DNA from 2 places in the Clostridium tanneri genome. Region 1 is predicted to be linked to the other one. Evidence: riboswitches for the same ligand, from Rfam matches in the RefSeq annotation. Region 1 holds a riboswitch; the other holds the start of a gene.
The links. A riboswitch is a leader RNA that binds a small molecule or an ion and turns the genes downstream of it on or off. The one in region 1 is predicted to bind cyclic di-AMP.
Positions count from the first base shown of each region.

Region 2: linked by a shared signal. The riboswitch ahead of P8V03_RS02995 (cell wall hydrolase) and the one ahead of P8V03_RS09640 (LysM peptidoglycan-binding domain-containing protein) in region 1 are both predicted to bind cyclic di-AMP.

Region 1 covers NZ_JARUJP010000009.1:89,515-101,642, reverse strand. Annotated here, with positions in the region: gene P8V03_RS09645 (CpsB/CapC family capsule biosynthesis tyrosine phosphatase) at 1-601, opposite strand, end outside; gene P8V03_RS09640 (LysM peptidoglycan-binding domain-containing protein) at 965-1,744, opposite strand; cyclic di-AMP (ydaO/yuaA leader) riboswitch at 1,748-1,878, opposite strand; gene P8V03_RS09635 (transporter substrate-binding domain-containing protein) at 2,252-3,037, shown strand; gene P8V03_RS09630 (amino acid ABC transporter permease) at 3,252-3,902, shown strand; gene P8V03_RS09625 (amino acid ABC transporter ATP-binding protein) at 3,899-4,621, shown strand; gene P8V03_RS09620 (transporter substrate-binding domain-containing protein) at 4,940-5,725, shown strand; gene P8V03_RS09615 (amino acid ABC transporter permease) at 5,865-6,515, shown strand; gene P8V03_RS09610 (amino acid ABC transporter ATP-binding protein) at 6,512-7,234, shown strand; gene P8V03_RS09605 (SIMPL domain-containing protein) at 7,422-8,135, shown strand; gene P8V03_RS09600 (DUF3892 domain-containing protein) at 8,254-8,487, shown strand; gene P8V03_RS09595 (protein kinase family protein) at 8,671-9,366, shown strand; gene P8V03_RS09590 (GNAT family N-acetyltransferase) at 9,412-10,263, shown strand; gene P8V03_RS09585 (ABC transporter ATP-binding protein) at 10,509-12,128, shown strand, end outside.
Region 2 covers NZ_JARUJP010000002.1:152,873-165,000, forward strand. Annotated here, with positions in the region: gene P8V03_RS02945 (2-oxoacid:ferredoxin oxidoreductase subunit gamma family protein) at 1-524, opposite strand, end outside; gene P8V03_RS02950 (thiamine pyrophosphate-dependent enzyme) at 525-1,274, opposite strand; gene P8V03_RS02955 (3-methyl-2-oxobutanoate dehydrogenase subunit VorB) at 1,274-2,344, opposite strand; gene P8V03_RS02960 (4Fe-4S dicluster domain-containing protein) at 2,360-2,569, opposite strand; gene P8V03_RS02965 (nucleotide-binding protein) at 2,729-3,391, opposite strand; gene buk (butyrate kinase) at 3,824-4,894, opposite strand; gene ptb (phosphate butyryltransferase) at 4,961-5,878, opposite strand; gene P8V03_RS02980 (NAD(P)/FAD-dependent oxidoreductase) at 5,996-7,591, opposite strand; gene P8V03_RS02985 (CdaR family protein) at 7,572-8,810, opposite strand; gene cdaA (diadenylate cyclase CdaA) at 8,780-9,628, opposite strand; cyclic di-AMP (ydaO/yuaA leader) riboswitch at 9,762-9,890, shown strand; gene P8V03_RS02995 (cell wall hydrolase) at 9,902-10,420, shown strand; gene P8V03_RS03000 (NAD(P)/FAD-dependent oxidoreductase) at 10,503-11,366, opposite strand; gene trxA (thioredoxin) at 11,482-11,799, opposite strand; gene P8V03_RS03010 (tetratricopeptide repeat protein) at 11,960-12,128, opposite strand, start outside.

The DNA of each region.
Region 1 (12,128 bases):
GTATATTATTTTGTTTTAGTTTTTTAAAAAATCTATTTGTTCTCCAGCTGTCTCTAGAACGGACTAATTTACTAAAGTATTCGTATCCGTCGTTGACGTTTAATTCCCAGAATAAATTGTTTTCCTTTAACATATTGATTAATGGCTTTAAACCATAAATCCTACTGTAATAAAGCAAGTCAGTGTGAGCAAGACCTATTTTGCAGCAAAATTTAGAACTATACTCTTTTAATTCTGAAAACTTTATGCTGTTTTTAAAACAATCTATATATTCAAATAATACATAATCAAGTTTATTCAGTTCATCATAAGGTAAATTCTTTATATCACAGAGTTCTGTATCCATAGATAACTCTATTCCTGCATAAACCTGAATATCATGCCTGTAGCTGTCTTTCAATTGATTTATGTTTTCTATATATTCCTTCAATTGGTGATTTTGCAGTGAGTTGCATTTTGAAGTGTTAAAATGATCAGAAATGCCTACTGCTGTCATACCATTTTTGACAGCGTTTTTTATAATTATATCTGCAGTATGGCTTCCGTCAGACCAGATAGTATGATTATGCAAATCCATAAGATCTATTGAATTTAAATTCATAAACAATGCCTCTTTTCAAAATTGAGTATATTCAGAAAATAAAGTGATCATATTTATATAATATACCTAAAAATAAGAAATGTAAATGTCCTATGGGACATTCATGACACAGAATATTGACTAGAAAAAATCATGCAAATACATATAAAGAATTAAAAATATTAATAACAGTATACGAATTCTTGCAAATAGGATGTTATAATTTTAGAGGATTAGGTTACTGGACATTAGACCAATCTTTCTCTCAAAGCTAAAGGATTTTAGATAATATATTCAAGATAAGGAAAGTTATTGGATAGTTTTGGTAAAAACAAAGAGGTTGTTGAAAATCCAACAACCTCCCTTTTTATATTATTTTATTGTTTAATAATAAGAGAAAACCATTCTATCAACTCTTAAAGCGACAGTCTTGGACCAAAGCCATTTGTTTGTTGTACTATCATCAAAGTAATATAAGGCACCCTTTGTTGGATCAGCTCCAGAAAGTGCTTCTAAAGCAGCCTTTCTATCTTCTGCAGTTGCAGGCTTGTTAATCATTCCGTTAACAACTGGTGTAAACTGATAGTAACCTGCATCCTTTTGATATACTACAGATGTCACGGTGCTAGGGAAACGTGAATCTTGAACTCTATTCACAACTACAGCTCCTACTGCAACTTTAGCAGTATAAGGTTGTCCTTCAGCTTCAGCCTTTATTAACCTTGCAAGTAGGTCTATTTCAGCCTCTGTATGGGAAATAACTGAGGCTGAAACTTGTCCGCTATTTGGAGATACAGAAGTATAGTTATTACTAGGTATATTTAGAGTCTGACCTAAATATACTAGATTGTCCCATTTGTTGTTAGCCTTTCTTAGAGAATCAACAGAAACACCAAAGTTCTGTGCTATTAGATAAAGACTATCTCCGCTTTTAACCGTATAAGTTTGACTTGAAACCTTTAATACCTGTCCTGGATATATTAAGGTGCTTGAAAGATTATTGTTCTGCATGATAGTATTTGCAGCAGTGCTAAAAAGTCTTCCTATTTTGTATAGTGAGTCTCCTGATTGAACTGTGTAACTAGCTGCATGTACAGATTGAATTGACAATAGTGATAATGACATAGTCATCAGTAAAGCTTTGATCTTTTTTGATTTAATCATATGTTTATCCTCCTCTTTTGCCTCCGAGGTTAGTTGACGGGTTCGGGTTGAGGTCCCCTACTTTATATATATAAAGATTCACCCCTATTAATAAATCCCCCGTACTCCATAAGGAGATTCGGCTTGCTTTTGCAAGTGTTATTGTAACAAGATTCCCAGATTAATTCCATATGAGATTAATGGAGTACCAGGAATATTTATCATGTAGTTACATTTAGAGGAATAAAATTAAAACTATACTTAAGCTTCATTATAAATTTTAAAACTAAATTTATAAGTTTTTAATAAAGGTTATAAATATGTAAAAATAAATTTTTAAGTTAACAAAAAATACACAATTGTTAATCATATGAATAATATTTCGTAAATATATATCAAAAACGGGGTCAAAAATGAGAGAATAATGTCGAATATGAATAAAAAGTAGTTGACACTTGCAAGGGTCTTTGATAGTATTAGCTATAGAGATTAATAATTATTCATTTTATAATTAAGGGGGAACTATAGATGAAGAAAATTTTAACAAAACTATTAATAGTATCAGCAGTGGCAGTTGGACTAGTGGGATGCGGAAATAGTAGTACTGCCACTAATGCTGATTCAAACAAAAAGTTCAGTAAAAAATATAGTATAGCAACAGATGTAACTTTTGCACCTTTTGAGTTTCAAAAGGATGGAAAGTATACAGGTATAGACATTGAACTATTAGAGGCTATTTCAAAAACTGAAGGTTTTGAGTATGAGTTAAAACCAATGGACTTCAAAGGTATAATACCTGCGCTTCAGTCAAATCAAATTGATGGTGCTATTGCCGGCATGAGCATTACAGATGAAAGAAAAAAGGTTTTAGATATGTCTGAAGGATATTTTGAATCTGGTGTTTCTGCCGTAGTTAAAAAGGATAACGATAAGATAAAGACAGAATCAGATTTTAAAGGAAAAGTTGTTGCAGTTAAAAAAGGAACAAGTGGTTCCAAGTATGCAGAAGAAAATAAAGACAAGCTTGGTTTTACAGTTAAGTACTTTAATGATTCACCTTCTATGATGCAGGAGGTTAAAAATGGAAATGCAGATTTAGCTTTTGAAGATTACCCTGTAGTTGGATATGCGATAACTGTAGACGAAAATTCAGGACTAAAAATAGTTGGAGATAAGTTAACAAAGCAAGACTATGGATTTGCTGTTAAAAAGGGAAGCAATAAAGAGCTGATGGATGCTTTCAATGATGGATTAAAGAAACTTAAAGAAAGCGGAGAGTACGATAAGATTATACAGAAATACATAAAGAAATAGCATTACTATAATAAAACTTTATCTAATATGAATAAAATAGTGGTGGTATATGAATCTTTATTGAAGAATTTATATACCACCATTAAAAGTTTGTTTCTTTATATCATCAAATACATAGTAGCATATAAAAATCCAGTTTTAAGCTACAAAAAAACTTGAAACGGAGTTTTTTAGCAGATAATTTAATTCTTGGAGATTTAGGAGGGTGAATAGCTTGGATTTAATGGCTTTATTTAAAGAGAGTTTACCAGATCTTTTGTCTGGATTAGGAGTTACTTTAGAAGTAACGGTAATATCCCTTATACTTGCCAGCGTACTAGGATTGTTATTTGGAATGATGTCTATTAGTACAAATAAAGTTTTAAAGGGCATAGCTAGAGTATATGTGGATATAATAAGAGGTACACCTTTAATAGTACAAGCATTCTTTATATACTTTGGTATTCCAGGGGCTTTGAATGTGAAGATACCAGCTTTTACAGCAGGGGTAATAGCTATTAGTTTGAATGCCGGTGCTTATATGGTAGAAATTTTTAGAGCAGGAATAATGGCTGTGGACAAAGGTCAGATGGAAGCGGCAAGAAGTCTAGGTCTTCCCTATGGGAAAACTATGAAGTTTGTTATATTACCACAAGCAGTAAGGAAGATGGTTCCAGCTTTTATAAATCAGTTTATTATATCGTTAAAAGACACATCTCTTCTATCTGTAATAGGAATTAGAGAGCTTACTCAAAGCGGTGAGATTATAATTGCCTCTAATTACCGTGCCTTTGAAACATGGGCTTTCGTTGCAGTATTTTACTTTGTGATAATTATGCTGTTGACTTATGCATCAAGAGGGGTGGAAAGGAGATTAAAGATATGATAGAAGTGAAAGGACTTGAAAAGAAATTTGATGAACTTACTGTTTTGAAGGGAATAGATTTTGCTGTAAATGAAGGAGAAGTAGTGTGTCTCATAGGCCCTTCTGGGTCAGGTAAAAGTACAGTACTAAGATGCCTAAACAAGCTTGAGGAAATAAATGGAGGAACTGTTCTAATTGATGGACAAGACATAAATGAAAAGGGAGTTAATATAAACAGGTTAAGGGAAAAGCTAGGTATGGTTTTTCAATCCTTTAATCTATTTCCTCATTTAACAGCATTTCAAAATATAACTTTAGCGCCTATAGAATTAAATAAAGTGTCAAAGAAGGAGGCAGAAGAGAAGGCCTATAAGTTATTAGAGAAAGTAGGGCTAAGTGATAAGGCTCATGTTTATCCTGATAATCTATCTGGAGGACAAAAGCAGAGGGTAGCTATAGCAAGAGCATTAGCTATGGAGCCTGAAATAATGTTATTTGATGAACCTACATCAGCTTTAGACCCTGAAATGGTAGGAGAGGTACTTCAGGTAATGAAAGATTTAGCAAAGGAAGGAATGACTATGATGGTAGTTACCCACGAAATGGGTTTTGCTAAAGAAGTTGCCAACAGGGTACTATTTATGGCTGATGGATACATTGTTGAAGAAGGTACTCCAGAAGAGATTTTTGGAAATCCAAAGAATGATAGAACAAAGGATTTTTTAGGCAAAGTGCTATAGAAAGTTAAACTGTTTCTTTAATATATGCTATTTTACATAGTAAAATCAGCAGATCTACAATAGGGATAAGGTAATTGTTTTTAATCCACCGGCTTAATACTAGCAGTGGATTTTTTATTTGCAAGAAATTATATAGAAACTTTTATTAATCTGTCAAATTATATAGAAAAAGAAAAGGGTATCTTAATAAAATGCAAAAAAATAAGGTTTACATATGTCATAATGTTAAAAAACTACGTCGAATATTGACGATTATTTAAGAAACTGGTACTATAAATATATAATTTATATTTACATATTTAAAAGGGGGAATTACAAATGAAAAAAATGATAGCAAAAATATCAATAGTTGCAGCAATCGCTGTAGGATTAATAGGATGTGGAAACAAAAGTGTAAGTACAAATACTGATTCGAATAAAAAATTTGATAAAAAATATATAATAGCTACCGATGCTACTTATGCTCCATTTTCTTTTGAAAAAGACGGCAAGTATACTGGTATAGATGTTGATATTTTAGATGCAGTAGCAAAGGTTGAGGGTTTTCAATATGAGTTGAAACCTATGGATTTTAAGGGAATAATTCCTGCTATACAATCAAATCAAATAGATGGTGCAATAGCAGGTATGGGAATTACAGATGAAAGAAAAAAGGTTCTAGATATGTCAGTAGGTTACTATGAAGCGGGAATTGCTGCAGTTGTTAAAGAAGATAATGACAAGATAAAGTCGGAAGAAGATTTTAAAGGTAAAGTTTTTGCAGTTAAGAAAGGAACTTCTGGAGCAAAATATGCTGAAACAAATAAAGACAGACTAGGAGTAACTGTTAAATATTTTAATGATACGCCATCAATGATGCAGGAAGTAAAAAATAGAAATGCTGATGTAACCTTTGAAGACTACCCTGTTGTTGCATATATGATTTCTGTAAATCCTGATTCTGGTTTAAAGATAGCAGGAGATAAGTTAACAAAACAAGATTTTGGCTTTGCAGTAAAAAAAGGCGATAACAAAGAATTGATGAGTGCATTTAATGATGGACTTAACAAAATAAAAGCAAATGGGGAATATGACAAGATTATATCAAAGTATATTAAGAAGTAGTATTTATTTTAAGAAACTAGTTGGATAGTGTGTGAAGTTTAATTATATATAAGAGTTAAAATTTTGTTTAAAGATAGGATTATATACAGAGAAATTAAGCAATAAACACATTATTAATAAGAGAAGGAGTTGAAGGGATTTGGATATAATTGCCCTATTTAAAGAGAGTTTACCAGACCTTTTATCAGGTCTTGGAGTAACTATAGAAATAACGATAGTTTCCTTGATACTTGCAAGTTTATTGGGGCTATTATTTGGAATGATGTCCATTAGTAGTAATAAAGCTTTAAAAGGTATGGCTAGAGCTTATGTGGATATAATAAGAGGAACACCACTAATAGTACAAGCATTTTTTATATACTTTGGCATACCTGGTGCTTTAGGCATTAAAATACCAGCTTTTACTGCAGGAGTAGTAGCCATTAGTTTAAATGCCGGTGCTTACATGGTAGAAATCTTTAGAGCAGGTATAATGGCAGTGGACAAAGGCCAGATGGAAGCTGCTAGAAGTTTAGGTCTCCCTCATAGAAAGACTATGAGATTAATTATACTACCACAGGCAGTAAGAAAAATGGTGCCAGCCTTTATAAATCAATTTATTATATCTCTAAAGGATACATCCCTTCTGTCTGTAATAGGAATTAGAGAGCTTACTCAAAGCGGAGAGATAATAATTGCTTCAAATTATCGTGCTTTTGAAACATGGGCCTTTGTTGCAATATTTTATTTTGTTATAATTATGTTGTTAACTTATGCCTCTAGAGGTTTAGAAAGGAGACTAAAGATATGATAGAAGTAAAGGGACTTAAGAAGAAATTTAATGAGCTTACAGTTTTGAAGGGAATAGATTTTACTGTAAGTCAAGGTGAAGTAGTTTGCTTAATAGGTCCATCTGGTTCAGGGAAGAGCACAGTACTTAGATGTCTAAACAAACTGGAGGATATAAATGAAGGCACTGTACTTATAGATGGGCAGGATATAAATGAAAAAGGTATAGATATAAACAAACTAAGAGAAAAGTTAGGAATGGTATTTCAGTCTTTTAATCTCTTTCCTCATTTAACTGTACTTCAAAACATAACCTTGGCACCAGTAGAACTTAGGAAAATGTCTAAAAAAGAAGCTGGGGAAAAGGCATATATGTTACTTGAAAAGGTAGGATTAAGAGAAAAAGCAGAGGTTTATCCAGACAATCTATCTGGAGGACAAAAGCAGAGAGTAGCTATAGCAAGGGCTTTAGCTATGGAACCTGAAATAATGTTATTTGATGAACCTACTTCAGCTCTAGATCCTGAAATGGTAGGAGAAGTGCTTCAAGTAATGAAGGATTTAGCAAAGGAAGGAATGACCATGATAGTAGTTACTCATGAAATGGGCTTTGCTAAGGAAGTTGCTAATAGAGTATTATTCATGGCTGATGGATATATTGTTGAAGAGGGTACTCCAACAGAAATTTTCGGGAATCCGAAGAATGATAGGACAAAGGATTTCCTAAGTAAGATATTATAAAGTAAGAAAGCTCCCAAAATTCCGTGGGAGTTTTTTTATTGTATTATTTTATGAAGAACTTCAACTTTGTAACAAATAAACAGCTTAGCTCATACTATGATATTATGGTTAAAATATTTTAATTTATTTGCTATCACGTAAAAATTTTTAGCAATAAAGAATCTATCAAAGGGAAGGGTGAAAGTAAGTGTATTGTTATGGATGGCCACAGGCAATTCAGGAAAATGATGTACCTTATGGTAATCTAGGGGACAATGTTAAGCAAAGGTCTAAATACCACAAAATGAACATAAATGGAAAGGGAATGGTTGCAGTACAACCAGATATTGCTGTAATAACTTTAGGGGTAGAAACACAAAATAAAGAATTAAGAGTTGCTCAGAATGAAAATGCCATAGTTTCAAGTAGAGTAATTAGTACTCTTGTAGGAATGGGAATTGAGGAAGAGGATATAAAAACGGATATGTATAACATTAGTCCTCAATATGATTATGTTGAAGGAAAGCAAATTTTTAGAGGCTATAGAGTGATACACACTTTTAGGATAACAGTAAAAAATATAAAACAAACTGGCGAAATAGTAGATGCTGCAGTGGCTGCTGGAGCTAATACGGTAAGCAACATCAATTTCACTATATCAAATCCTAGGGTATATTATAATGAAGCACTAAAGTTAGCGTTAAAGGATGCTGTAGTCAAGGCTCAAAGCATTGAGAGTTCATTAGGGGTAATAGTTAATAAGACGCCTGTCAGCATAACTGAGGAAAGCCAAGGGTATGCACCGGTGTCGGAAAGAGTTTTATATGCCACATCAGCAGATACTACCACACCGATAAGAGAGGGACAAATCCAGGTAAATGCTAGTATAAAAGCAGTTTTTGTTTACTATGATAGAGTATAAACTTCTTATATCTTTGAGCTAAATAGATATTATAGATAATAATATCTTGAATTTAAACTTTTATGTGAGCATATACTAACTCTAGTACTTTAATTACTAAAGAATAGGGGAGATAGCCATGGATAATAATAAATCAAAAATCTTGAAAGTAAAAAAGAATCCTCAGGGAGATATTACAGATGTCATGCTAGAAAATGGAAATGTTTATTCTATAGATGAAGCCATTATGATGGCAAAGGATCATCTTATAGAGGGAGTAAATGTAGGAACAGCAAGGAATGGAAGACAGTACTTAAGAAGTAATCCAAATGATAACGAAAGTGATAATTTAGATAATATTGAAACTTTCTAAATATCTCAATTAAATTAGACCTTTAATATAGTAATGCTAAAATTACTATATTAAAGGTCTTTAGCTTATATAGTATTATGTAAGCAGAATAATTAAGTTCACTTTAGAAATTATTTAGTATAAAATATAAGTATTAGGAATAGAATATTTACTATTTTATCAATTTAAAAGAAGGTTGAAGCTATGCTAGATAAGAGTAATAATAAGTTAAAAAAGTTAATAGGTGAAGTTGAGAAAGAATTACTAAAGAAAATAGAGGTTAAAAGTATTAATCCTTTTGATTCTGTTAAGGTACAGTTTGTTCCTAAGGGTTGGATGTTATTAGGTACAGGGAATTATGCTGCTGTATTGTGTCATAAAGATTTTCAAGACTTTGCTGTAAAAATATATGCAGAAGGACGACCAGGCATTGAGGATGAAATAGAAGTATATGAGAAGCTAGGCAGTCATCCAGCATACTCTGAGTGTTATCACTATGGAAAGAGTTACCTAATACTGAAACGTTTAAAGGGAATAAATCTTTATGAATGTTTAAGAAAGGGAATAAGAATTGACGAACAAGTTATTATTGATATTGATAACGCATTAAATTATGCCCAAAAACAGGGGTTATACCCTCATGACGTACATGCCAAAAATGTAATGATGCTAGATGGTAGAGGAGTTGTAGCTGATGTGTCTGACTTCAACAAAAGGGAATATTGCTCAATGTGGAAGCATCTAAAAAAAGCATACTATAAGATGTATTATAAATCAGTATATAAAGTAACTATGCCTATTCCAACTATCTTTTTAGAATTGGTGAGAAAGTTCTATAGACTTTACACTACTTTATGCAAGTTTAAATCAAGTAAAATTTCCACTCCAGGTGGGTTTTAGTTAGATAGCAAAATTAATAATTTAAAATTTTAAGGAGAGATATAGATGATAACTTACAAAAGGTGTTCAGAGGTTAGTATGGATTTAATTTATGAAGGTTTTAACATAGGGTTTTCTGACTATATGATAAAGATTAATATGCCCAAAGATGCTTTTATCAGTAGATTCTTTGGAACAGAAGGGAATAGTCTGGATCACTCCTTTATAGCATTGGATGATGATAAATCTATAGGAATTGTTTTTGGGGGAGTTAAAAATTACGAAGGGGTAAAGACTATGAGGTGCGGAACCTTAGCAGTAGATCCTTCTTATAGGGGTAAGGGGATAAGTCAAAGACTGATGCAGTTACACAAAGAAAAGGCAGTAGAGGAAGGATGTAAGCAATTATTTTTAGAAGTAATTGCAGGAAATGAAAGAGCTATAAGTTTCTATAAGAAGTTAGGGTATGATAAAATCTATGACCTTAGCTATTTTTCATTAGAGGAAGCAAATTCTTTAAAAGAAAAGGAAAAACTCAAATTAGATATAAGACCAAGCAATATAGAGGAGTTAAAGTTATTAAGAGAGAGATTAAGGGATATCCATATAAACTGGCAAAATGATGTTGAATACATAGAAAAATCTGAAGGGCAGCTAACCTTAGGAGCGTATATAAATGATAAAATAGCTGGAATAATTAGTATGAACAAAAATACTAAAATAAGTTTTATATGGGTAGAAAGTCTCTTAAGGCAGAATGGAATAGGAACAAGCTTATTAATGAGTGCTTCAAAAGAATTACAGCTTTCTAAAATATCAATAGGGTTCCCTAATAACGCATCTGTACAGCAGTTTATTACTAAAACAGGCTTTAAGAGAGATAATATCGCACAATACGAGATGTATTTGCCTTTATAATTATTAATAAATTGAGGGTGTCAGCTAAGTAGGTGATCTATATTTATTTTTTTATGAAAGCCTAAAAGTGCAAAAGCAACTGATTTTACATTCAGTATATAAAGAAGCTTAAAATTTAGTAATAATAGTATAGGTCTCAGGCAAAGCCTTGGAGTCTTATACTATTTTCTTTTTATCTATTACTATTGAAGAATTTTAGATAAAATGTTATCTTTATTCTGTTACAGTTTTTAAAGGAGGTAATTATGGACACAATAAAAAAATTTATAAGTTATTACAAACCCTATAAAGGAATGTTTTTTATGGACATGTTTTGTGCCTTAACTCTTTCAGGAATAGATTTGATTTTTCCTTTAATAGTTAGGTATCTTTTAGACAATGTGTATACAATGGGAGATGGCAATAAAATACTGCATTATGTTATATATATAGGTATAGCAATGCTCCTAATGTATATAGTAAGATATTTTTGTCAGTTTTATATCACTTCCTGGGGTCATGTTATGGGGGCTAAAATGGAAGCGGATATGAGAAGTGATATATTTAACCATCTTCAGAAGCAATCTTTCTCATATTACGACAATACTAACACAGGTAAGCTTATGTCTAGAATAGTAACAGACCTTTTTGATATATCAGAGCTTGCCCACCATGGTCCAGAGGATTTATTTATATCTACAATAAAGATACTTGGATCCTTTATCATATTGATGAACATAAATGTTAAAATTACTAGTATATTATTCTTTTTAACCTTGGTAATGATTTATTTTTCCTATTTCTATAATAAAAAGATGAAATTTATATATAAGAAAAATAGAGAAAAAATAGCTAACGTAAATGCACAAATCCAAGATAGTCTTTCAGGAATAAGAGTGGTTAAATCTTTTTCAAATGAAGAAATAGAGAATAGGAAGTTTGAAAGAGGAAATATGGAATTTTTAGAGACTAAAGAAACAAGCTATTTTATTATGGGTAAGTTCTTTAGTGGAAATGGTTTCTTCCAAGGAATATTATATTTATCGGTAATACTTACTGGAGGCATTTTTATAAGTGTAGGAGAAACTACTGTTTCTGATTTAGTAGTTTACATACTTTATATAAATACCTTTTTAAACCCTATAGACAAGCTAGTGAACTTTACGGAACAGTTTCAAAAGGGGATTACAGGTTTTGAGAGATTCCTTGAAGTAGTAAACACTAAGCCAGATATTCAGGATAATCCTAATGCTATAGAAATTAAAAATCCTAGGGGAGAAATCCAATTTGAAGATGTTTCTTTTAGTTATGATAATAAGGATACTATCCTAGATAGTATAAATATGAAGATAAAGGCTGGAAAGAATATAGCCTTAGTAGGGCCGTCAGGTAGTGGAAAGACGACTTTCTGCAGTCTTATTCCGAGATTTTATGAGATTGATAAAGGTTCTATAAAAATTGATGGAATTGATATTAGGGATATAAAATTAAAGTCTTTAAGAAATATTATAGGAATTGTGCAGCAAGATGTATACATGTTTTCTGGCAGCATAAAAGAAAATATCTCCTACGGCAGACCAGGAGCTACTGATGAGGAAATAATAGATGCAGCTAAAAAAGCTAATGCTCACGAATTTATAATGAATCTAGAGGATGGATACGAAACCTATGTAGGTGAAAGAGGAGTTAAGCTCTCTGGTGGTCAAAAACAAAGAATATCTATTGCTAGAGCATTTCTTAAAAATCCACCTATTTTAATACTTGATGAGGCTACATCTGCATTAGATAATGAAAGTGAAAAGTATATTCAAAAGTCCTTAGAGGATCTTGCTAAAAATAGGACAACTATTGTTATTGCACATAGATTAAGTACTATAAAGAACGCA
Region 2 (12,128 bases), on a different contig from region 1:
ACGTATTCTAAACCTTTTTCAATAGCCTTCTTATTTGATTCAAAGAACTTTTCTTTTCCGTGAGCCTTTAATGAATCTAATAATGCTTCTATTGTAACTATTTCTGTCTTCTTAACTAATGCTCCTAGTAAAACCATGTTTGCTATTGTTTTACTTCCGATCTCTTGAGCTATAGTTTGAGCAGGAATTGCTATAACAGTTACATCTGTTCTTTCTGGCATTCTATCAACCAAATCTGAATCTATTACGATAACTCCACCAGGTGCTACCATATCCTCAAATTTGTCTAAAGAAGGTCTGTTCATTACAACTATACTGTCAGCCTTTGTAACTATAGGTGAACCTATAGCTTCATCAGTTAATATTACTGAACAGTTTGCTGTACCTCCTCTCATTTCAGGACCATAAGATGGTAACCATGAAACGTTTAAATTAGCATCCATTCCTGCATAAGCAAGGAACTTACCCATTGATAATATACCTTGTCCACCGAAACCAGCAAAAACTATTTGTTGTGATGCCATTTATTTCACCTCCTCAGTTTTATCCTTCTTAATTCCAAGAGGATAGTATGGAATCATGTTGTCTTTTAACCATTGCATTGATTCTTTAGGTGATAATCCCCAGTTAGTTGGGCATATTGATAATACTTCTATCATTGAGAAGCCTTTTCCGTCTAACTGATTTTGGAAAGCTTTCTTTATAGCTTTTTTAGCTTTCATTATATTAGGAACTGTATCAACAGATACTCTCTCTACATAGCAAGCGCCATCTAAAGTTGAAATCATCTCAGAAACTCTTATTGGATGACCTTCTCTGCTTGTGTCTCTTCCATATGGTGATGTTTCGGTCTTTTGACCTGGTAATGTAGTTGGAGCCATTTGTCCACCAGTCATACCATAAATACAGTTATTTACGAATATAGAAGTTATGTTTTCTCCTCTTGCAGCTGCGTGAACTATTTCAGCAGTACCGATAGCAGCAAGGTCTCCATCTCCCTGATATGTGAATACAACTTTATCAGAGTTTGTTCTCTTTATTCCTGTACCAACTGCTGGTGCTCTTCCGTGTGCAGCTTCAAACATATCGCATGCAAAATACTTGTATGCTAAAACTGAACATCCAACTGGAGCTACTCCTATAGTTTTATCTAAAATACCAAGCTCATCAATAACCTCTGCAACTAGCTTGTGAATTACTCCGTGAGTACATCCTGGGCAATAATGCGTAGGAACATCTAATAATGCTTTTGGATTTTCATATACTATTGTCATTATTTTGTACCTCCTACTATAGTTCTAACTTTATCTAAAATATCTGTTGGTTCTGGAATCATACCACCAGATCTTCCGTAGAAGTCAACTGGCTTTCTTCCGTTTGCAACTAATCTTACATCTTCAACCATTTGTCCACAGCTCATCTCTACTGCTAAGTAGCCATGCTTAGTGTTGTCCATAGTTTTTTCAAATGCTTCAACTGGGAAAGGCCATAAAGTTATAGGTCTTACTAGTCCTAATTTTATTCCTTCTTTCTCAGCCATTTTGATTACGTTCTTACATATTCTTGATGTAGTTCCGTATGCAACTAATATTAAGTCACAGTCTGAATTACAGTTGAATATTTCATATTTAGCTTCATTTTTCTTTATAGCAGCATACTTCTCTTGAAGGTGAATGTTATGCTCTTCTAAAGCTTCTGGCTCTAGGTATAATGAGTTTATAACATTATGTTCTTTTCTTCCATTTAAGCCATTAGCTGCCCAAACTTTTTCTGGAAGCTCTCTAGCTGCTTTTTCTTTGAATTCAACTGGCTCCATCATTTGGCCAAGCATTCCATCTCCCATTACCATACAAGGAGTTCTGTACATATCAGCAACATCAAAAGCATCTTGTATTAAGTCAACCATTTCTTGGATTGAAGCTGGAGCAAATACAGGCATATTAAAGTCTCCGTGCGCTCCTCCTTTTGTAGCTTGGAAATAATCTGACTGAGCTGGTTGAATACTTCCAAGACCAGGGCCTCCTCTAACTATGTTTATAATAACACATGGTAACTCTGCTCCTGCTATATATGATATACCTTCTGCTTTTAAGCTTATTCCAGGTGAACTTGATGAAGTCATAACTCTAAGTCCAGTTCCAGCTGCTCCATAAACCATGTTTATAGCAGAAACTTCACTTTCAGCTTGAATAAATGTTCTTCCTATCTTAGGCATCTTCTTTGCCATGTAAGCTGCAACTTCTGTTTGTGGGGTAATAGGATAACCAAAGAATGCTTTACAATTAGCTCTAATTGCTGCTTCTCCAATGGCTTCGTTACCCTTCATTAATACTTTCTCTCCCATTAAAGATCCCTCCTTTTATTTTTGAACTGTAATTACACAATCTGGACATATTTTTGCACATGATGCACATGATATACATTGATCCATCTTATCTTCTGTAACAGTTGCTGGATGATATCCTTTAACATTAAGCTTTTCTGAAAAGCTTATTATCTTCTTTGGACAGACTTCTAAACAGTGTCCGCAACCTTTACATCTTTCTTCTCTGAAAGTAACCTTTTGCATTAAAATTCCCTCCCTATGCTTGATAATTTGAAAGATATTTCTGCAATTATCTTAAAGTCTTTTGATTCTAGACTATAAAATGACCTGAGTTTTTCAACTCCATTTATATAAATTTTATTGCTAGCATGTTTAAAATCAATTTATAATACCTTGTTACAATTATCTCCAAGGTGGTTTCATATAGATATCTATCGGTAATAATTCACCTTGTACTTTTCCTCTAACTTCATCCTCAAAGTCTTTTCTACATGCTGTATAGCTATGTGGTATATTAAGTTTTTCTGCTAACGCAGCTACTTCTTTGTCTCCTCTTAATATATCCTCAACTGTAGTTTCATAAGACATATTAGTATTTGATATTAAATGTGTAACCTTTAGTCTTGAAACCCACTCTATAGTTCTTAAATACTCTTCTGTATCTTTTTCATTAGAAGTTAGTGGCCTATTGTTATTTACTACAAAGTACATATCATAAGGCTCTTCTCTAAGGTATCTATTATATTGTCCTAGTACTACGGCTCCCTGGTCGTCTCCACCTATATCCATAACTACTTCATAACTCTTATCATTGAATACTGCTAATACTTCTGCAGGCACTACTGCTAATTCTGCATTAGACAGATTTGGGTCTGATGATATTACTCTTACACCATTCTCTTCAAGATGTTTTCTTACATCTCTTGAGCAGAAGTAAGGATTAACTATATCAATATCAACGATTGCTACTTTTTTACCTTCTTTTGCAAGTTTTAATGCATAATTTATAGATATTTCAGTCTTACCACTTCCAAAATGTCCTGTGAAAATTCTAATTCTACTCATAATATCACCTCTTTATATAAAAGGACAACAAACTTTAGATCAAAGCATCAGTAAACGTATTCACAGCAGTTATAGACAACCCTCATGAAATAAAGTTACTTTGACTTCAAAGTCTATTTTCTCATATTGTGCTAATTAACAAGTCTCAATTCATTTATTAAACTATATATGAATTTTTTATGTTAAAACCTTTTCTTTATGACTTGTTCTTCATCACAAAAACATTATATCATAAAGTAATAAACTTTACTAATTCATTTTTTGCCAAATTTCTTTTTAAAATTCACTATATTGGCTGAATACCTGTAATTTTTCTGCTTCTTTTATATATTTAACTAAAAAAATAAGATAAACCTAATAAATTCACTTAACTTTAGAGATATAAGATAGCATATACCTCTAAAGTTAAGTATATAATCTATTTATTTATACTTATTTGTATTCTCCTGCCTTTTCTTCTCCTTTTAACACTCTAAGTGCTCCTTCAGCTAAAGCTAAAAGTTCATCTTCTCCTGGATAAATTACAACAGGTGCTATAAATGAAGTCATTTCTTTTAATGCTTCTGTAACAGCCTTACTATATGCAATACCTCCAGTTAAAACTATAGCATCTACCTTTCCACTTAACACTGCAGCACACTTACCTATTTCTTTAGCTATTTGGAATATAAAAGCATCAAAAATTAATTTGTACTTCTCATCTCCGCTTAAAGCTTTGTCTTCAACTACTCTAAAGTCGTTTGTATCAAGGTAAGCTACAGTACCACCTTTACCATTAATTTTTTTCTTTATTTCATCAATTGTATATTTGCCACTATAGCAAATCTTAACTAAATCTCCTACTGGTAATCCCCCTGATCTTTCAGGTGAGAATGGTCCTTCTCCATCTAATGCATTGTTTACATCTACAACTTTTCCATTTTTATGAGCTCCAACAGATACTCCTCCACCCATATGTGTAACTATTAGGTTTAAACCATCATATGCCTTTCCACTTTCTTTAGCATATCTCTTAGCTACAGCCTTTTGGTTTAACGCATGGAATATACTCTTTCTCTCTATTTCAGGTATACCAGATATTCTTGCAACATCATCTAATTCATCAACAACAACAGGATCTACAATGAAAGCAGGAATATTTAAAGAAGTTGCTATTTCATTAGCTATTATACCTCCTAAATTTGATGCGTGTTGTCCTTGAACTCCAACTTTTAAATCTTCAAGCATAGCATCATTAACAGCATAAGTACCACTTACTATTGGCTTTAATAATCCGCCTCTTCCTACTACTGCACTTAATGTATTTATATCAAAATTTTTCTCTTGTAAAACCTTTAATATAACATCTTTTCTAAACTGGAATTGATCAAAAATAGTAGCATATTTTCCTATTTCTTCTGAAGAGTGTCTTAATGTCTCCTCTAGAATTTGTTTCTCATCTTCGTATACACCAATTTTTGTTGAAGTTGATCCTGGATTTATTATTAATAATTTATATGACATTACTTCTTCCTCCTTAGGTTTTAATATATTATTAAAATCTCTTTATACAATAAACTCAATAATCTATTATTTATTCTTGCTTAATTGGTTAGCAACTAACGCAGCTAAAGCTATGGCATTCATTTTTGTTTCATGACTGTCACTTCTTGAAGTAAGTACAACAGGAGCTGATGTTCCAACTAATAAAGCACCACTCTTGCAAGCAGTTGTATAAGTTAGTGTTTTATACATTATGTTTCCTGATTCAATATTTGGCATTAATAATATATCAGCTTTACCTGCCACTGGTCCTGTAACTCCTTTATGTGCTGCAGCCTCTTCTGATAAAGCATTATCTAATGCTAGTGGTCCATCAATAATACATCCTTTTATCTGTCCTCTATCATTCATTTTTGAAAGAATTGAAGCGTCCATTGTAGCTGGCATATTAGGATTTACAACTTCTACAGCGCATACTGGAGCTACTCTTGGCTTTTCAAGTCCAAGTGAATGTGCAACTGTTACTGAGTTTTTAACTATATCTATTTTATCTTTAAGTTCAGGATACATATTAAAAGCAGCATCTGTTATTAATATTAACCTATCGTAACCTGGTATTTCAAAAACACCTACGTGGGACATAAGCATACCTGTTCTTAATCCTATTTCTTTATTTAAAACAGCTCTTAGGAAATTTGCAGTATCTATAAGTCCTTTCATTAACATATCTGCCTTGCCTGTTGAAACTAATTCAACAGCTTTCATTGCTGCTTTTCTCATGTCTGTTTCTTCAACTATTTCAAACTTGCTTAAATCCATTCCTATTTCTGCTGCCACTTGCTCAATTTTTGTCTTGTCTCCAACTAGTATAGCATCTGCTATTCCTTGTTCTTTTGCATCCATTACTGCTTCAAGAACTGGTTTATCTTGAGCTACTGCTACTGCTATCTTCTTTGTTTTTAAACTTTTTACTTTTTCTAAAACCTCTTGAAAATTTTTAATCATTTATTAACACCTCTTCTTTATATAAATAATGCTTGTCTATCTAAATGTTCTCATGAAATCGATTTATCTAATATATATTTTAACAGATTTATTTCAAAAAAGTTCTTTTCAGAAAATTTAATATAATGGTTTGTAATCTTGCATTATATTCTCTGCAACTTTTAATCCATCTACTGCTGCAGATACTATTCCACCGGCAAATCCAGCACCTTCTCCAGCAGGATACAATCCTTCAATAGAAATGCTCTTTAATTTTTCATTCCTTAGTATTCTAACTGGAGCTGAAGTTCTTGTTTCAATTCCTGTAACTATTGCATCATTATTTGCAAATCCCCTGATTTTTCTATCAAAATTTACAAAACCTTCCTTTAACGATTCAGTTACATAGGATGGAAGACAATCTTTTAATTCTTTAAACTCATACCCTGGCTTATAGCTAGGCTTTATATTACCTAACTTAGTGGATACTCTATCTTGTAGAAAATCTCCTACTAACTGAACAGGTGCTTTATACTCTCCTCCTCCTACTAAGTAAGCTAGTCTTTCATAATGTCTTTGAAACTCCATACCTTTAAGTGGGCTAGTTCCCTCAAAATCCTTATCTCCAACAGTAACTACAATAGCAGAGTTAGCATTTTCCTTGTCTCTTTTATAGTGACTCATGCCGTTAGTTACTAACATTTTCTCCTCTGAAGCTGCAGCTACTACCTCTCCGCCTGGACACATACAAAAACTATAAACTCCTCTTTTTTCTTTGGTGTTATAGGTCAATCTATAGTCTGCAGCTTTAAGTCTTGGATGCTCCGCGTATTTTCCATACTGACTCTCGTTTATCATTGCTTGGGAGTGTTCTACCCTTACCCCTATAGAAAAAGCTTTTGCCTCCATAAAAACTCCGCTTTTATATAGCATTTCATAAGTATCTCTGGAACTGTGGCCTATTGCTAATATCAAGTTGTCACAAGGAATCTCCTCTCCATTTACTATAATTGCTGAAATTGCCTTATCCTTAACTATTAAGCTTTCTAACTTACTATTAAACCTTATCTCTCCACCAAGTTCAATAATCTTATTTCTTATATTTTTTACAACTATCTTTAAAATATCCGTTCCTACATGCGGTTTTCCACTATATAAAATTTCCTTTGGTGCTCCAGCGTTAACAAGCTCCCTTAATACAAAATCACATCTTATATCTTTTATTCTAGTAGTTAGTTTTCCATCTGAAAAAGTACCTGCACCACCTTCTCCAAATTGCACATTAGATTCTAAATTTAATTCTCCTGTACTCCAAAACTTCTCTATTGATTTTGTCCTATCCTCAACTCTTTCCCCTCTTTCTATTATCAGAGGTCTATATCCCTTTTGAGCCATGAAAAGACCTGCAAACATTCCTGCAGGCCCCATTCCAATAATAACAGGTCTATGATTCATCTTTTTTGTTCCAAGCTTTAGTTCTTCATTATACTCTTCTTCTATACTTACATCCTTATCATTGGCTCTAGCTACAAGCTTATCTTCATTTTCACAAAACATTTCAACAGTATAGTTAAATTTTATACTATCTTTTTTTCTGGCATCTATGGATTCCTTAAGTATCTTAAAATCCTTTATCTCATTTATCGATATTCTTGCCTTTTTAGCTGCTCTTTTTTTTAATCCTTCTATGTCTTCATCTATGCTCATTGTTATGTTACTTACTCTGACTGACATTTTTATCCTCCAATACATTTGATTTTATTATTACCTTAACCTCTGTGGGGTTTTGTGAAACTCTAGTTATTCCTTCTGGAAGAGTTACAGTAACAGGTAATTTGTACTCTCCTTCAGTTAGGTTACTGCAATCTACAAAACAGCCTATAGACTCAGGCTTTAAGGTATTTAAAATATTTTCTTCTCCTGAAATTGTTATAGTTGCCTTATTAGCACCTAAACTTACATTATAGTTATTCCCAACATTCTTCGTTTGTATATCTAAGTTAAACTCTTTTTGTGCAATTTTATTGTACTGAACCTTAAGTTTAATTGAGCCATTACTATTTACAAGTATCACATCCTTAGGAATTTTTATTTTAGCTTCTATAGTATCTTTACCATTTAATTTATTTAAATCAACGTCTTCTATGTCTAAACTAGTTATACCTGATAGCACTTTCTCATCTCCAGCTATATCGACTTTATCCGGCATCGCTGCTATAGATTTTATTCCTTGAATATTTTGTAAGTTAGGCTGTGTCTTAATATTAACTGGAACACTTTTTATCTTTTTTACAGGAACTATAACCTGAACTGAACTTGGCTCTATCTGTACATTTTTAATCGCTCCAGATTCTCCTTCTGCTTCTAGTGATACTAGTGCATTTACATCTTTTGCTACATCTTTTACATTGCACCTAGCCACTACACTAGTTATAGAACTTAACTCTTTGGATGCTCCGCTGATTTCAGCCTCCTTTATACTTAAAGTAGGCTGAAGAGCATAAAATCCATCTTTAACTTTTCCCTCTAACAATACTTTTATTTGAACTATCTTTTCCTTTAAATCATCCAAATCGATACTAATCCATAAATTTTCGCCATTAAGTATTCTTATATTTTCAGGACTCTTCTTAACCTGAACTGGAACTTTATTTTCTCCTTTTTTCAATACATAGGACCTTAGATCTGACTCTAACCTAAAATCTTCGGCCTTAACGGAATACAGTTCTGACGCATTTCCTTTTATACTTAAAGATATATTTAGGTCATTTTCTCCCACAGCTACTAACTTTGATTCTGCCAATACATCCCTATTAGTTATTTTCACAGGAACTAGAATTTTTCGTTCCCTAATAGGATTTTCAACATTGAATATATATAACCATAAAACAAAAGATGCTATAACACAACATACTTTGATAATTACTTGCTGCTGTTTATTTTTTTCTTCCATGCTCTCACCTGCTCCCTAAAGGTCAACTTTGTACTCTGCCTTTTTCTAATTATTCTTATAAGAATATCTTTAAGCTTTTCCTTCGTATAGTTTCTTGTAAGAACACCATTTACTGCAAGGGAAATAGTTCCAGTTTCTTCAGATACAACTATAATTAATGCATCTGAGTTCTCTGAAATACCAATAGCCGCTCTGTGTCTAGTACCAAGTTTTTTGCTGATTCCTTGATTGCTAGTTAAGGGTAAAAAACAACCTGCAGATACAATTCTATCATTTCTTATGATAGTAGCCCCATCATGCAATGGTGTGTTAACCACAAAAATATTCTCTAGCAATGCAGATGAAACCTCAGCATCTAGCATTGTGCCTGTATTTACTATATCCCCCAAGCCTGTAAGTTGTTCAATAATTATTAGGGAGCCTGTTTTCTCATTAGATAAATTTTCTACAGCATTGACAATTTCAGTTACTACTCTTTCCATAGTTTCTTCATCTTCTAATAGATGTTTATCATTAAAAGCAGTTCTTCCTAAATGCTCAAGTGCTCTACGAATTTCTGGCTGAAATATAATAATAAAAGAAAGCACTCCGATTGTTATTGTTTTGGTTAAGATCCAATTAAGCATAGTTAAGTTAAAAAAACTACTTACTGGAATAAGGAAAATTATAAGTATAATTCCTTTCAAAAGTTGTTCTGCTCTTGTTTCCTTTATGAGAACATATCCCTTATAAAAAATATATGAAACCACTAATATATCCATTATCGATGATATGCTAATATTTTTAATAGAACTAACTACTATATCTAAAATCTCCACCCACTTCACCATCCTAATAAATAATCCTATTATCAATTATACACTATTTACTAATCTTTATATCAATTCCTATTCTATTTTTATAAAATATTAAAAATTATTATACTATGTATTTTTTTAAAATTCATGGGTATAATACCATTAGCCTAAGTTTTTTTATAAAACGCGGGGAAACCAAATTTTTGGGGTGAATCGTATTTTACGTAGGTTATGCCTTTACCGAACCCGTCAGCTAACCCCGTTGGTAATAAGGAGAGGATTTATTTGAAAAGAATGACCTATTGTATAACGTTCTTGTTCTTGTTGCTAGCTTTATATTGTACTAAGGCTAGTGCCTATGACTCTAACAATATTGACACAACTTTATTTAATCAAGAAGATGAAGTGGTTCAAGTTTTCAGCTATTTGGATAAAAAAATATACATTACCCAAAATGATATTCACTTGATGGCTAAAGTAGTATACGCTGAAAGCAATTGTGAGCCCTTTGAAGGCAAGGTGGCAGTAGCCTCTGTAATTCTAAACCGACTAAAATATCCAGAGTTTCCAAAAACCGTAGAGGACGTAGTTAAACAGAAGGGTGCCTTTTCCTGTGTAAGAAACGGAAAAATCGAGGTAACTCCTGATGAAAGTAGTTATAAGGCAGTGTTTCAAGCATTAAAAGGTGAAGACCCAACAGAAAGGGCAGTTTTCTTCTATAATCCTAAAATAGCAACCTCTAAATGGATGAAGAATATTAACAAAAAAAATGTAAAAACTATTGGAAATCATGTTTTCTTTGTGGTCAATTAGACATATAAGCCTTTAGCTAATATTAGCTAAGCACATATAAAAAACCATACGATGGTGACCTCTGTATGGTTTTTTCATTTATTTATTTTAACGAGTCTAAGTAGGAAACAGCATTTAGCGCAGCAACTTGACCTTGACCTGCAGCTCTCATATACTGATAAGGTTTCCCTGTACAATCTCCTGCAGCAAAACACCCACTAAGATTTGTTTGCATATTCAAATCTACTTTAATATGATCATTCTCTACTAATAATCCTGGTACAAGTTGATTTGGCGCTACGCTATCCTTTAGTACAAAAACTCCGTCTGTGATTATTTCTCTTTCTTTTAAGACAACCTTTGTAACTCTATCTTTTCCTTGTATTTCTATCGGTCTGTCACTAACTACTTCAATGTTTCCCCTTTTTAAATCGTATGTACCTCTATACATAGGTACGTAATAGACCTTTTCAGCTAATTCACTTACATAGTTAGTTTCTTCTTCAGCTTCTTTATTATATCCTATTATAGTCACTATTTTTCCCTTATAAAGAGGGGCATCACAGGTAGCACAATAGCCAACTCCCTTACCTAAAAACTCCTCTTCTCCCCTTAGTGGTTTCGTATATTCTATTCCTGTAGCTAAAATTACAGTTCTTGCTTCATACATTTTTTCATTAACTGCTAACCCGTAATAGTCTCCCATAGCATATATTGCATTTATTCTTTCATAAGTTATTTTTATTCCCATAGCATCAATATGTTTCTTAAACTGTTTTTTCATTTCCGCACCTGTTATTCCGTAAAATCCCAAATAATTATCTACCTTTGGTGCTTTTATTACCTTGTTGCTTAGCTCTTTGCTTCCAAATACAATTATTCTCTTATTTCTTATCTTTCCGTTTATGGCAGCTGATAAACCTGCTGGTCCACTACCAACTACTGCTATATCATATCTATTATCCACTGTGTTCACTCCCTATAATATAAATACTTATTAATATTTTACTTTCGATTTGTTTATTTAATACATATATAAAATGACAAATTAACCCAAGATTAATTTGTCATTTCAAATTCAATTAAATATGATTTTCTATTACTCCTTTTATAGCATCCTTCGGTCTAAATCCTACTAGTGTATCAGCTATAGATCCATTTTTAAATACCATAATTGTAGGTATACTAGCGATCTTATACTTTGAGGATGTTTCAGGATTTTCATCTACATTTAACTTAAAGAACTTAGCCTTTTCTCCTAACTCTCCAGCAATTTCATCAATTACAGGTCCGAGCATCTTACAAGGACCACACCATGGTGCCCAAAAATCTACAACTACAGGCACATTTGAACTTTCAATTATCTCTGAAAAATTTATATCTTTTATTTCTCCTATCATTTCCATACCTCCAATATACCCTCAAGGGGTATCTTTTATATGATAATTTTATAATACTTTTTTTATACAGTCAATAGTTTATAATATTTGAGTCTATAAAATATTTTAAAGTTACTATTTATTTTTTCTATTGATACGCTTATTTATGTGTTCAATTCTATTAATAAATTAAACTGTTTATTACAGAATTATTATAGATTGACTGTGGATAATTCTGTAATAACTTTTCTGCATAAACTTTTGCTGTAGCTGCATCTTTATCTTTGTATATAAGAGCTAAAGTATATAATACAGTTTCCTCATATTCTCCACCAGAAAATGCTTTATCA